DNA from 4 places in the Methylobacterium oryzisoli genome. Region 4 is predicted to be linked to each of the others. Evidence: predicted binding sites of a transcription regulator. Region 4 holds the regulator's gene; each other region holds the start of a gene.
The links. Region 4 encodes PhoB, which activates phosphate uptake and scavenging genes when phosphate is short. Its sites were predicted from a motif close to TGTCATNNANCTGTCAT; they were not measured.
Positions count from the first base shown of each region.

Region 1 (2,195 bases), on a different contig from region 4:
CGATCGGGCTCTGCTGCCGGCGCTGGGTCAGGCGGCGCTGATGCCCGTCACGCGCACCACGGTGAAGTCCTGGCGATGCCCGCGCTTGCGGCGCGAGTTCTGCCGGCGGCGCTTCTTGAAGGCGATGATCTTCGGCCCGCGCGTCTGCGAGACGATCTCGCCCGCGACGCTGACGCCCGACACGACCGGAGCGCCCACCTGGGTCGCGCCCGCGCCGTCGGCGTAGAGCAGAACCTCGCCGAAGGTGATGGCCGTGCCGGCCTCGCCCTCGATCTTCCCGACCGTGATGACGTCGTTGGCGGCGACGCGGTACTGCTTGCCGCCGGTCTTGATCACTGCGAACATCGTTGTCGTCTCGTGTTCCATCCGGGCTCCGGCATGAGGCCGGGCACCGTCTTCTTGACAGTTGACGTCTCGGCGCCCTGAAGCGGACACCGCGAACGCGACGGCGCGCGAACCGGATGGTCCGCGCGCCAAGGATGGCTCGATACCCGCGCGTCCCCTCCTCTGTCAATGCCGCGCCTTGATTTCGGGGGGCGCATCGCCGAAGAGCGGTCCCGCGTTGTGCAGGAGACCGCGATGGAAGAACTTGTTGCCCGGGTGGTGCAGGCCACGGGGCTGGACGCGACCACGGCCCAGAAGGCGATCGGCCTCATCCTGGCCTTCCTGCAGAAGGAGGGCCCGCCCGAGGAGGTGAGCCGGCTCATCGCCGCGATGCCGGGCGCGGACGCCGTGGTCGCGCAGGCCGGCGACGGCGGTCCCGGCGAGGGCGGCGGCGGCCTGATGGGCATGCTGGGCGGCATGATGGGCGGGGGCGTGATGGCGCTCGGCCAGAAGCTGATGGCGGCCGGCGTGCCGATGGGCCAGATGCAGCCGCTCGGCCACGAACTCTTCGCCTACGGCCGCGAGAAGGCCGGCGAGGACGTGATGGGCCCGATCGTCGGCTCGATCCCGGGCCTCAGCCAGTTCGTCTGACGGCGGATCCGGCTGTCTCGGGCGGGCGCCCGGGGCGGCCGTCTGCGAGTCCCTCCTGCAAGTCCTTGAGAACGATCGGGCCGGCGTGTCACAAAACCGTCTGCGCTTCGTGATGTTCTGCCCCCCGCAGGCGGCCAAGCGACGGCTCACGAGAGCCGGAATCGCGCCGCACGGGATGCCACGATCATGGTTCCGTTCCTCACCCGCGGTGCTTCCCCGGCCGGGCGCGAGGCGCGCGCGCCGATGCCGTTCGCGCGGCTGCTGCAGCGCCCCGGCCTGAGCGACCCGCGGCCGGCGATCGACCTGCGCGGGACCGGCGCACCCGCCCGGCTGTTTCCCCGCCTCGCCCGCCTGCCGACCCGGCTGCCGACCAACGGGCTCGACCCGGTGCTCGGCCGGATCGGCTCCCTCGAAGTGCGGCTCGCGACGCGCCCCAAGGACGTGAAGCGCGCCCAGCGCCTGCGCTACGGCGTGTTCTACGAGGAGATGAGCGCGGTGCCGCTCGGCCTCGCGGCGCTCAAGCGGCGCGACATCGACGAGTACGACGCGGTCTGCGACCACCTCCTCGTCCTCGACCACGCCGCGACCGATGCCAAGCCCTTCCGCAAGCCGCGCCCGAAGGTGGTGGGCACCTACCGCCTGCTGCGCCAGGACGAGGCGGACCGGCATTTCGGCTTCTACTCGTCGGGCGAGTACGACCTTGCGCCGCTCCTCGACGCGAATCGCGGCATGCGCCTGCTCGAACTCGGGCGCTCCTGCGTGCTGAAGCCCTACCGCACCAAGCGGACCGTCGAACTCCTGTGGCACGGCATCTGGACCTACGTGCTGCATCACCGCATCGACGCGATGATCGGCTGCGCCAGCCTGGAGGGCACCGATCCGGACCGGCTCGCCCTGCCCCTGAGCTTCCTCCACCACTTCGCCCGGGCGCCGGAGCGCTGGCGCGCCCGGGCGCTGCCGGAGCGGTACGTGCCGATGGACCGCCTCGGCCGCGAGGCCATCGATCCGAAGGCCGCGCTCCAGGCGCTGCCGCCGCTGCTCAAGGGCTACCTGCGCGTGGGCGCGACCTTCGGGGACGGTGCGGTGATCGACCGGCAGTTCGGCACCACGGACGTGTTCGTGGTGCTGCCCGTGGCGGCGATCGCCCCCCGCTACGTCGGGCATTTCGGCGCGGGAGCGGACCGGCACGCCGCCTGAGCCGCCGGGGCGCCCGGCCGCGA
Region 1 covers NZ_JBKIBX010000031.1:23,872-26,066, reverse strand. Annotated here, with positions in the region: gene rplU (50S ribosomal protein L21) at 28-345, opposite strand; gene ACKUB9_RS23955 (DUF2267 domain-containing protein) at 580-975, shown strand; gene olsB (l-ornithine N(alpha)-acyltransferase) at 1,162-2,172, shown strand.
Region 1: a site for PhoB is predicted at 1,062-1,078, ahead of olsB (l-ornithine N(alpha)-acyltransferase). Genes of this name have one in related genera too.

Region 2 (2,195 bases), on a different contig from region 4:
CGGGTGGACCTCGGCAGCCTCACGGCGGAGTTCCTGGCCCTCGGGCTCGATCCCTATCCGCGCAAGCCCGGCGTCGCCTTCGAGCCTCCGCCCGGCGACGAGCCCGAGAACCCGTTCGCGGGACTCAAGAACCTCAAGGACGAGGCCTGACCCGGGTCAGCCCTCCACCACCAGCTCCACCCGGTCGGCCACGAACAGGCCGCGCGTCGCCTGGATGCGGATTCCGTCCGCATCCACGTTCACGCTGGCGAGGCTGATGAGCACCCGGCCCGGCGCGAGGTCGAGGCGGGCCGCCTCCTCGGCGGAGGCCAGGCGGGCGCCGATGCGGGTCGAGAGGCGGGTGTAGTCCGCCACGCCGAATTCCGCGTAGGCCCGGGTGATCGAGCCCAACGCCGCGTAGGCGCGGTCGAAGCCGGCGAAGCGCGGCAGCGGCAGGCAGGTGCGGGCCGTCGAGATCGGCGTGCCGTCGGCGCGGTGCACGGTCAGCAGGTCGAGCACGGCCGCACCCGGCGGCAGGCCGAGATCCGCCGCGACCTCGGCCTCCGCCGGACCCTCGGCGGCCGCGATCAGGTCGCCCCAGGCCTCCCGCCCGGCCCGCGAGACGATCTCCGAGAAGCGGGTGCGCGGGCCGATCGGGTAGGCGAGGCGGGGCGCCTCCACGAAGGTGCCGCGGCCCTGCGTGGCCCGCACCAGGCCGCGCTCGGCCAGCACCGCCAGCGCCCGGCGCACCGTGTGGCGGTTCACGCCGAAGCGGGCCGCCAGCGCCGCCTCGGTCGGAAGCTGCGCGCCCGGCGCGAGCTGGCCCGCGCGGATCTCCCCCTCCAGCCCGTCCGCGATCTGCCGCCACGCGGCCAGCCCCTCGCCCCGGCTGAGCGCCGTCACCCGGTTGTCGCCGCCCTCGTCCATACCGTCATCCAAACTTCATTTGCCCCCGCGTACCCACTTGTCTATACCACTAGACAAATCAGGAGCGCCGGACGCCGATGCCGCCTGCCACCTCAACACGCTCTTCGCCGGGAATGCCAGAGACCGAGGCGCGTCGCGCCGTGATGGCCCGCTGCGCGCTCGCCACGCGCGAGGAGCTGCGGGCCGCCCTCGACCGGCTCGGCCCGATGGGACGCGCGGAGGATCTGCGCCCGGCCGAGACCGGCCTCGTAATGGCGCGGGGCCGCATCGGCGGCGACGGCCGCGCCTTCAACCTCGGCGAGATGACGGTGACGCGGGCCGCCGTGCGGCTTTCCGGCGGGGAGACCGGCTTCGCCTACCATCTCGGCCGCGACCGCGAGAAGGCACGGCTCGCCGCGATCCTCGACGCGGCATGGCAGCGGCCGGAGCAGCGGGAGGCCGTGGAAGCGGCGCTGGCACCGGCGGCCGGCCGACAGGCGGCGGAGGACGAGGCGGCGCGGCGGCGCATCGCGGCGACGCGGGTCAATTTCTTCACCATGGTGCGGGGAGAGGACTGATGGCGCTCGCCCCCGGGCTCAGGGATCCGGTGCACGACGCCCAGGGCGTCTTCCGCGCCGTGATGGACGCGTTGGCCCGCCCCGGCCGGGTGCAGGCGCTCGCCGTCGCCCTCGCGCCGCCCGCGCCGCTCACCCCCGAACTCGCCGCCGTGGCGCTGACCCTCGCGGACGCGGACGCGCCGCTCTGGCTCGATGCGCCGCTCGCCGCCCGGCCCGAGGTCGCGGCGTTCCTGCGCTTCCACACCGGGGCACCCGTAGTGGCCGATCCCGTCGAGGCCGCCTTCGCGCTCGTCGCCGACCCGGCGCGCTGCCCGGATTTTTCGGATTTCGCTCAGGGCACGCCCGCCTATCCCGACCGCTCCGCCACCCTGGTGCTCGGGCTCGACCGGCTGTCGGAGGAGAGCGGGCTGGTGCTGGAGGGGCCGGGCCTGCGCGGCCGGGCCCGCCTGTCCGCCGCGCCGCTGCCGCCGGACTTCGCCGCGCGGCTTTCCGCGAACCACGCCCGCTTCCCCCTCGGGATCGATCTCCTGCTCGCCGCGCCGGGCCGCCTTGCCGGCCTGCCGCGCTCCACCCGCGCCACGGAGGGCTGAAGCGATGTACGTGGCCGTGAAGGGCGGCGAGGCCGCCATCGCCAACGCCCACCGGCTGCTCGCCGAGGCGCGCCGGGGCGACCCCGGGGTGCCGGACCTCGCGGTGGAGCAGATCGCCGGGCAGATGAGCCTCCTCGTCGAC
Region 2 covers NZ_JBKIBX010000011.1:132,346-134,540, forward strand. Annotated here, with positions in the region: gene ACKUB9_RS13290 (YceD family protein) at 1-150, shown strand, start outside; gene phnF (phosphonate metabolism transcriptional regulator PhnF) at 157-906, opposite strand; gene phnG (phosphonate C-P lyase system protein PhnG) at 1,020-1,463, shown strand; gene phnH (phosphonate C-P lyase system protein PhnH) at 1,463-2,053, shown strand; gene ACKUB9_RS13310 (carbon-phosphorus lyase complex subunit) at 2,058-2,195, shown strand, end outside.
Region 2: a site for PhoB is predicted at 909-925, ahead of phnF (phosphonate metabolism transcriptional regulator PhnF). Genes of this name have one in related genera too.

Region 3 (2,195 bases), on a different contig from region 4:
TGACCGAGAGCGTGTAGAGCTGCCGGTTCGCCTGCTGGTTGACGTAGGAGGCCAGCTCCTCCTGCATCAGACGGCTGCGCTCGGCCAGCACCACCATGTCGCGGTCCAGGGCGTCGAGCCGCTGCGCGATGCGGGCGGCGGCGGCGAGCGCGGCCGGCGGCAGGTCCCCCTCGCCGCCCGCGCCCTCGAGGCGGTGGAAGACGGCCCGCAGGCCGAGCAGCTGACGGTGCAGGCGGACCGCGTCGCGCCGGATCGGCCCGAGCCGGCGGCGGTCGCCGCGGAAGCGCTCGTCGAGGATGTGATCCTCGATCTCGTCGAGTTCGTCGGCGAGCCGCCCGCCCCTCGTCGCCATCGCGGTGACGACGTGACCGATCAGGATCTCCAGCAGGGCGACCGGCTCCGCGATGGCCCGGCCCTCGGCGGCGGCCTCCCGCGCCACCTCCGGTCCGGCCACCGGATGCCGCCGTCCGCTCACGAGCAGGCGCGGCCCCAGCACGAAGTGCAGGCGCCCGCCCGCGTCGGCCGGGGCGCCGCCCCCCGCCTCGCGCACGAGGTCGGCGACCACGCCTCCCACATGCCCGTCCTCGACGGCGACGCGCTGGTGGGGATCGTTCGCGAAGGTCGCGGCGACGAGCTGCCGGGGCCCCAGATGGCCGTCCGCGATCAGCCCGGCGACCCGGGCATCGTTGAGGTTGACGTGCAGCCAGAGAAAACCTTCGCCGAAGCTGCCGGGCGCGGGCAGCGGCTCGCCATGCGCGACGAGGTGGCCGCGGCCCGAGGCGTCGAACCGCATCGCCCAGAGCAGCCCCGGCAGCGCCGGCTCGTCGCTCAACAGCCGGCCCATGCGCCGAGGCTCCGTGTGGGACCGCGCGGGACGGGCCGGCCGCGCCCGGGAGAGGCGGGCCGCCGGCAGGCCGTCCACGGCCGCGGCCGTGCGCTCCCTCAGCATCATCGGCCGAACCGGCGACCGCTTCGGCGGCGAGAACGATGCGGGAGCAGTCGCCCGAGCGGGAACGCCCAGGTCCTCCTGCTTAGGCGCGCCCGCGCGACAGAACGATGACGGCGGATCCCCGGAGATCGCCGAGCGGCACGCCGTCACGCTTCGTTCACCACGCGCCCGGAAAGCCGGGGACCGGACCGCCCGCTCGAAGGGATTCGCCAGACCTCGCGGGCTCTCCTGTCCGGGTGCGGCCAAGCCCGGCCGCCGAAACGGATCGGAGGCAGCGTGCCGCTCAGGCCCGACTTCGACGACGCGGCCCTGACCCGGGCCGGGCGGGCACTCGCCTGGGATCTCGGCCCGGCCGAGCCGGTCGTGCCGCGCCCCCTGCGCCGCGCGGTCCGGCCCCGGCGCCGGCGCGCCCTGCCGCGGATCGTCGTCGCCGCCGGGGTGATCGCGCTCCTCAGCGTGCTGGCGAGCGAGCGCCGCGAGGCCGCGCCTGCGCCCGGCTCCGACCTCTTCGCCGAGCGCGCCGCCCCGCCCGCCTGGGAGCCCGTGGCGGCGGACCGCTACCGCATCGCCGGGGCCGACGAGACGCTGGCCGCGGCCAGGCGCCGGACCGGGGGCGGGCCGCGGGAGGACAGCCTCGCGCTCGGGAGCTTCGCCGTCCAAGAGGCGCCGTTCCTGCGCCTCACGCTGGCGGAGGCGCCCGAGACCGACGGGACCCTGTTCGTCGCGCTGGCGCGCCGGGCGGCCGAGAGCGACGGCCTCGCGGTGGTGCGGACCGGCGAGCGCGGTCGTGTCGAGAGCCGGTTCGGCCCCCTCGACACCCTCGACGCCACGCTCTCCGGCCAGGGCGGCACGCGCGCCTGCACGGCCTTCCGCCTCGCGGAGGCGCCGGTGCGGCTCGACGGCTGGCTCTGCGCGCCGCTCGGCCAGCTGCCCGAGCCCCAGGCGGTCGGCTGCGCGGTCGACCGGCTCGGGGCACGGCCCGAGGTGCTGCTGCGGGCGGAGGTGATCGACCTGCTCACGCGGCCGGAGCGGCCGGTCTGCGGCCCGCCGGAGCCGGCCGTCACCGCCGCCGCCGCCGAGCCCCGCCGGAAGCGGGGCCGGGCGAATGCGGCGAAATTGCGAAATTCGGCGAAAGCGTGGCAGGAACCGGGAACCACAGCCGCGCTGGCACGTCATTCCTCTGACACCCGCTGACCTTTCCTAAAGGGATCGGCGCTAGGCTAGAGGCTCGATAACCACAGGTACC
Region 3 covers NZ_JBKIBX010000023.1:75,527-77,721, reverse strand. Annotated here, with positions in the region: gene ACKUB9_RS20805 (CorA family divalent cation transporter) at 1-844, opposite strand, end outside; gene ACKUB9_RS20800 (hypothetical protein) at 1,226-2,143, shown strand.
Region 3: a site for PhoB is predicted at 1,046-1,062, ahead of ACKUB9_RS20805 (CorA family divalent cation transporter). Genes of this name have one in related genera too.

Region 4 (2,195 bases):
GGGCTCGACTCAGAAGCTCACGATCACCGCAGCGCAGGGCACGACCGTCGCCAACAACCTCGATATCGGCTTCGGCACCCAGACCTCGACGATCAACGGCACGGCCACCAACACGGCGGTCGCGCTGACCTCGTCGGGCAAGGACAGCACGGGCTCGACCAACTCCACCCGGCAGTCCCTGGCGCGGCAGTTCAACGAGCTCTTGAACCAGATCACCCAGCAGGCCAAGGACTCGAGCTACAACGGCGTCAACCTGCTCTGGCGGAGCGGCGACGATGCCAGCGAGAACACCCTGCGGGTGACGTTCAACGAGAACGGCTCGTCGAACCTCGACATCAAGGGCGTCAAGCTCGACGCGGACGGCCTCGGCCTCACCTCGGTGACCGGCGGCTTCCAGTCGGACGACGAGATCAAGGCGACCCTGAGCGCGATCACCTCGGCGACCAGCACGCTGCGCTCCCAGGCCTCGACCTTCGGCTCGAACCTCTCGGTGGTGCAGAACCGTCAGGATTTCTCGAAGAACCTGATCAACATCCTCGACACCGGCTCGGCGAACCTGACCAACGCCGACCTGAACGAGGAGGCGGCGAACTCCCAGGCCCTGTCGACCCGCAACTCGCTGGCGATCTCGGCCCTCTCGCTCGCCAACCAGTCCCAGCAGGGCATCCTGCAGCTCCTGCGCTGATCGGTTCGGACGAATCTTGAGACACGAGCGGCCGGGGCGCGAGCCCCGGCCGTTCCTCGTCGTGCGGCAGGCGCTGGATCGTGCGGCGAAGCCGATGGCGGCCCGGCGCGGGCGCGCCGCTTCCCTCATCGGACGATCGGCCGGATCCGCAGATTAGAGGGCGCCCGCGAACATCTCGTCGAAGGAATAGCCGGAGCCGCGCACGGTGCGGATCGGGTCGGGGCTGCGCGCGCGGTTGATGGCCTTGCGCAGGCGGCCGATATGGACGTCGACCGTGCGCTCGTCGATGTAGACGTCGTGACCCCAGACGCCGTCGAGGAGCTGCTCGCGGGAAAACACCCGGCCGGGGCTCTGCATCAGGAATTCGAGCAGCTTGAACTCGGTCGGGCCGAGGTGGAGTTCGCGGCCCTCCCGGCGCACCCGGTGGCTGACGCGGTCGAGCTCGATGTCGCCCGCCACCAGGAGATGCGCGACGTGGGCGGGCTTGGCGCGCCGCAGCAGGGCGCGGACCCGCGCCAGCAGCTCGGGCACGGAGAACGGCTTGACGATGTAGTCGTCGGCGCCGGTGGCGAGCCCCCGCACCCGGTCGCCCTCCTCGCCCCGGGCGGTGAGCATGATCACCGGCAGGCGCTCGGTCTCGCGCCGTGCGCGGATGCGACGGCACAGCTCGATGCCGGACAAGCCCGGCACCATCCAGTCGAGCAGGACGAGGTCCGGCACCTGCTCGCGCAGGCGCAGGTCGGCCTCGTCGCCGCGGGCGACGGCATCGACCTCGAAGCCCTCGGCTTCGAGGTTGTAGCGCAGGAGGAGCGTCAGCGGCTCCTCGTCCTCGACGATCAGGATGCGGGTGGACATGCCTGCTTCTCGGGGCGGGGCGGTCTCACGCCTCCGACCCGGCCGACACCGTGGCGTAGTTCGAGGCGTCGTTCTTCGGACGGTCGGTGGGCAGCGTCTCGCCGGTGACGAGATAGTGGATCGTCTCGGCGATGTTGGTGGTGTGATCGCCGATCCGCTCGACGTTCTTGGCGCAGAACAGGAGATGCGTGCAGAAGCTGATGTTGCGCGGATCCTCCATCATGTAGGTCAGGAGTTCGCGGAACAGCGAGGTGTAGAGCGCGTCGATGCCGCCGTCCCGCTGCCAGACGTCGTGGGCGGCCTTGGTATCCTGCGTGGCGTAGGCGTCGAGCACATCCTTGAGCTGCTCCTGCACGAGCTCGCTCATGTGCTGCACGCCGACGACGATCTTCTGCGGCTGCACTTGGTCGCTGATGGCGACCACGCGCTTGGCGATGTTCTTGGCGAGGTCGCCGATGCGCTCGAGGTCGCCCGAGACGCGGATGGCCGAGATGGTCTCGCGCAGATCGATCGCCATCGGCTGGCGCCGGGCGATGAGCAGGATCGCCTTCTCCTCGATCTCGCGCTGGAGCACGTCGAGGCGCTGGTCGGCCGCGATCACGGCCTGGGCCAGGGTCGCGTCGCGGCGCACGAGCGCGATGCCGGCATCCGCCAT
Region 4 covers NZ_JBKIBX010000040.1:48,153-50,347, forward strand. Annotated here, with positions in the region: gene ACKUB9_RS27165 (flagellin N-terminal helical domain-containing protein) at 1-685, shown strand, start outside; gene phoB (phosphate regulon transcriptional regulator PhoB) at 839-1,540, opposite strand; gene phoU (phosphate signaling complex protein PhoU) at 1,566-2,195, opposite strand, start outside.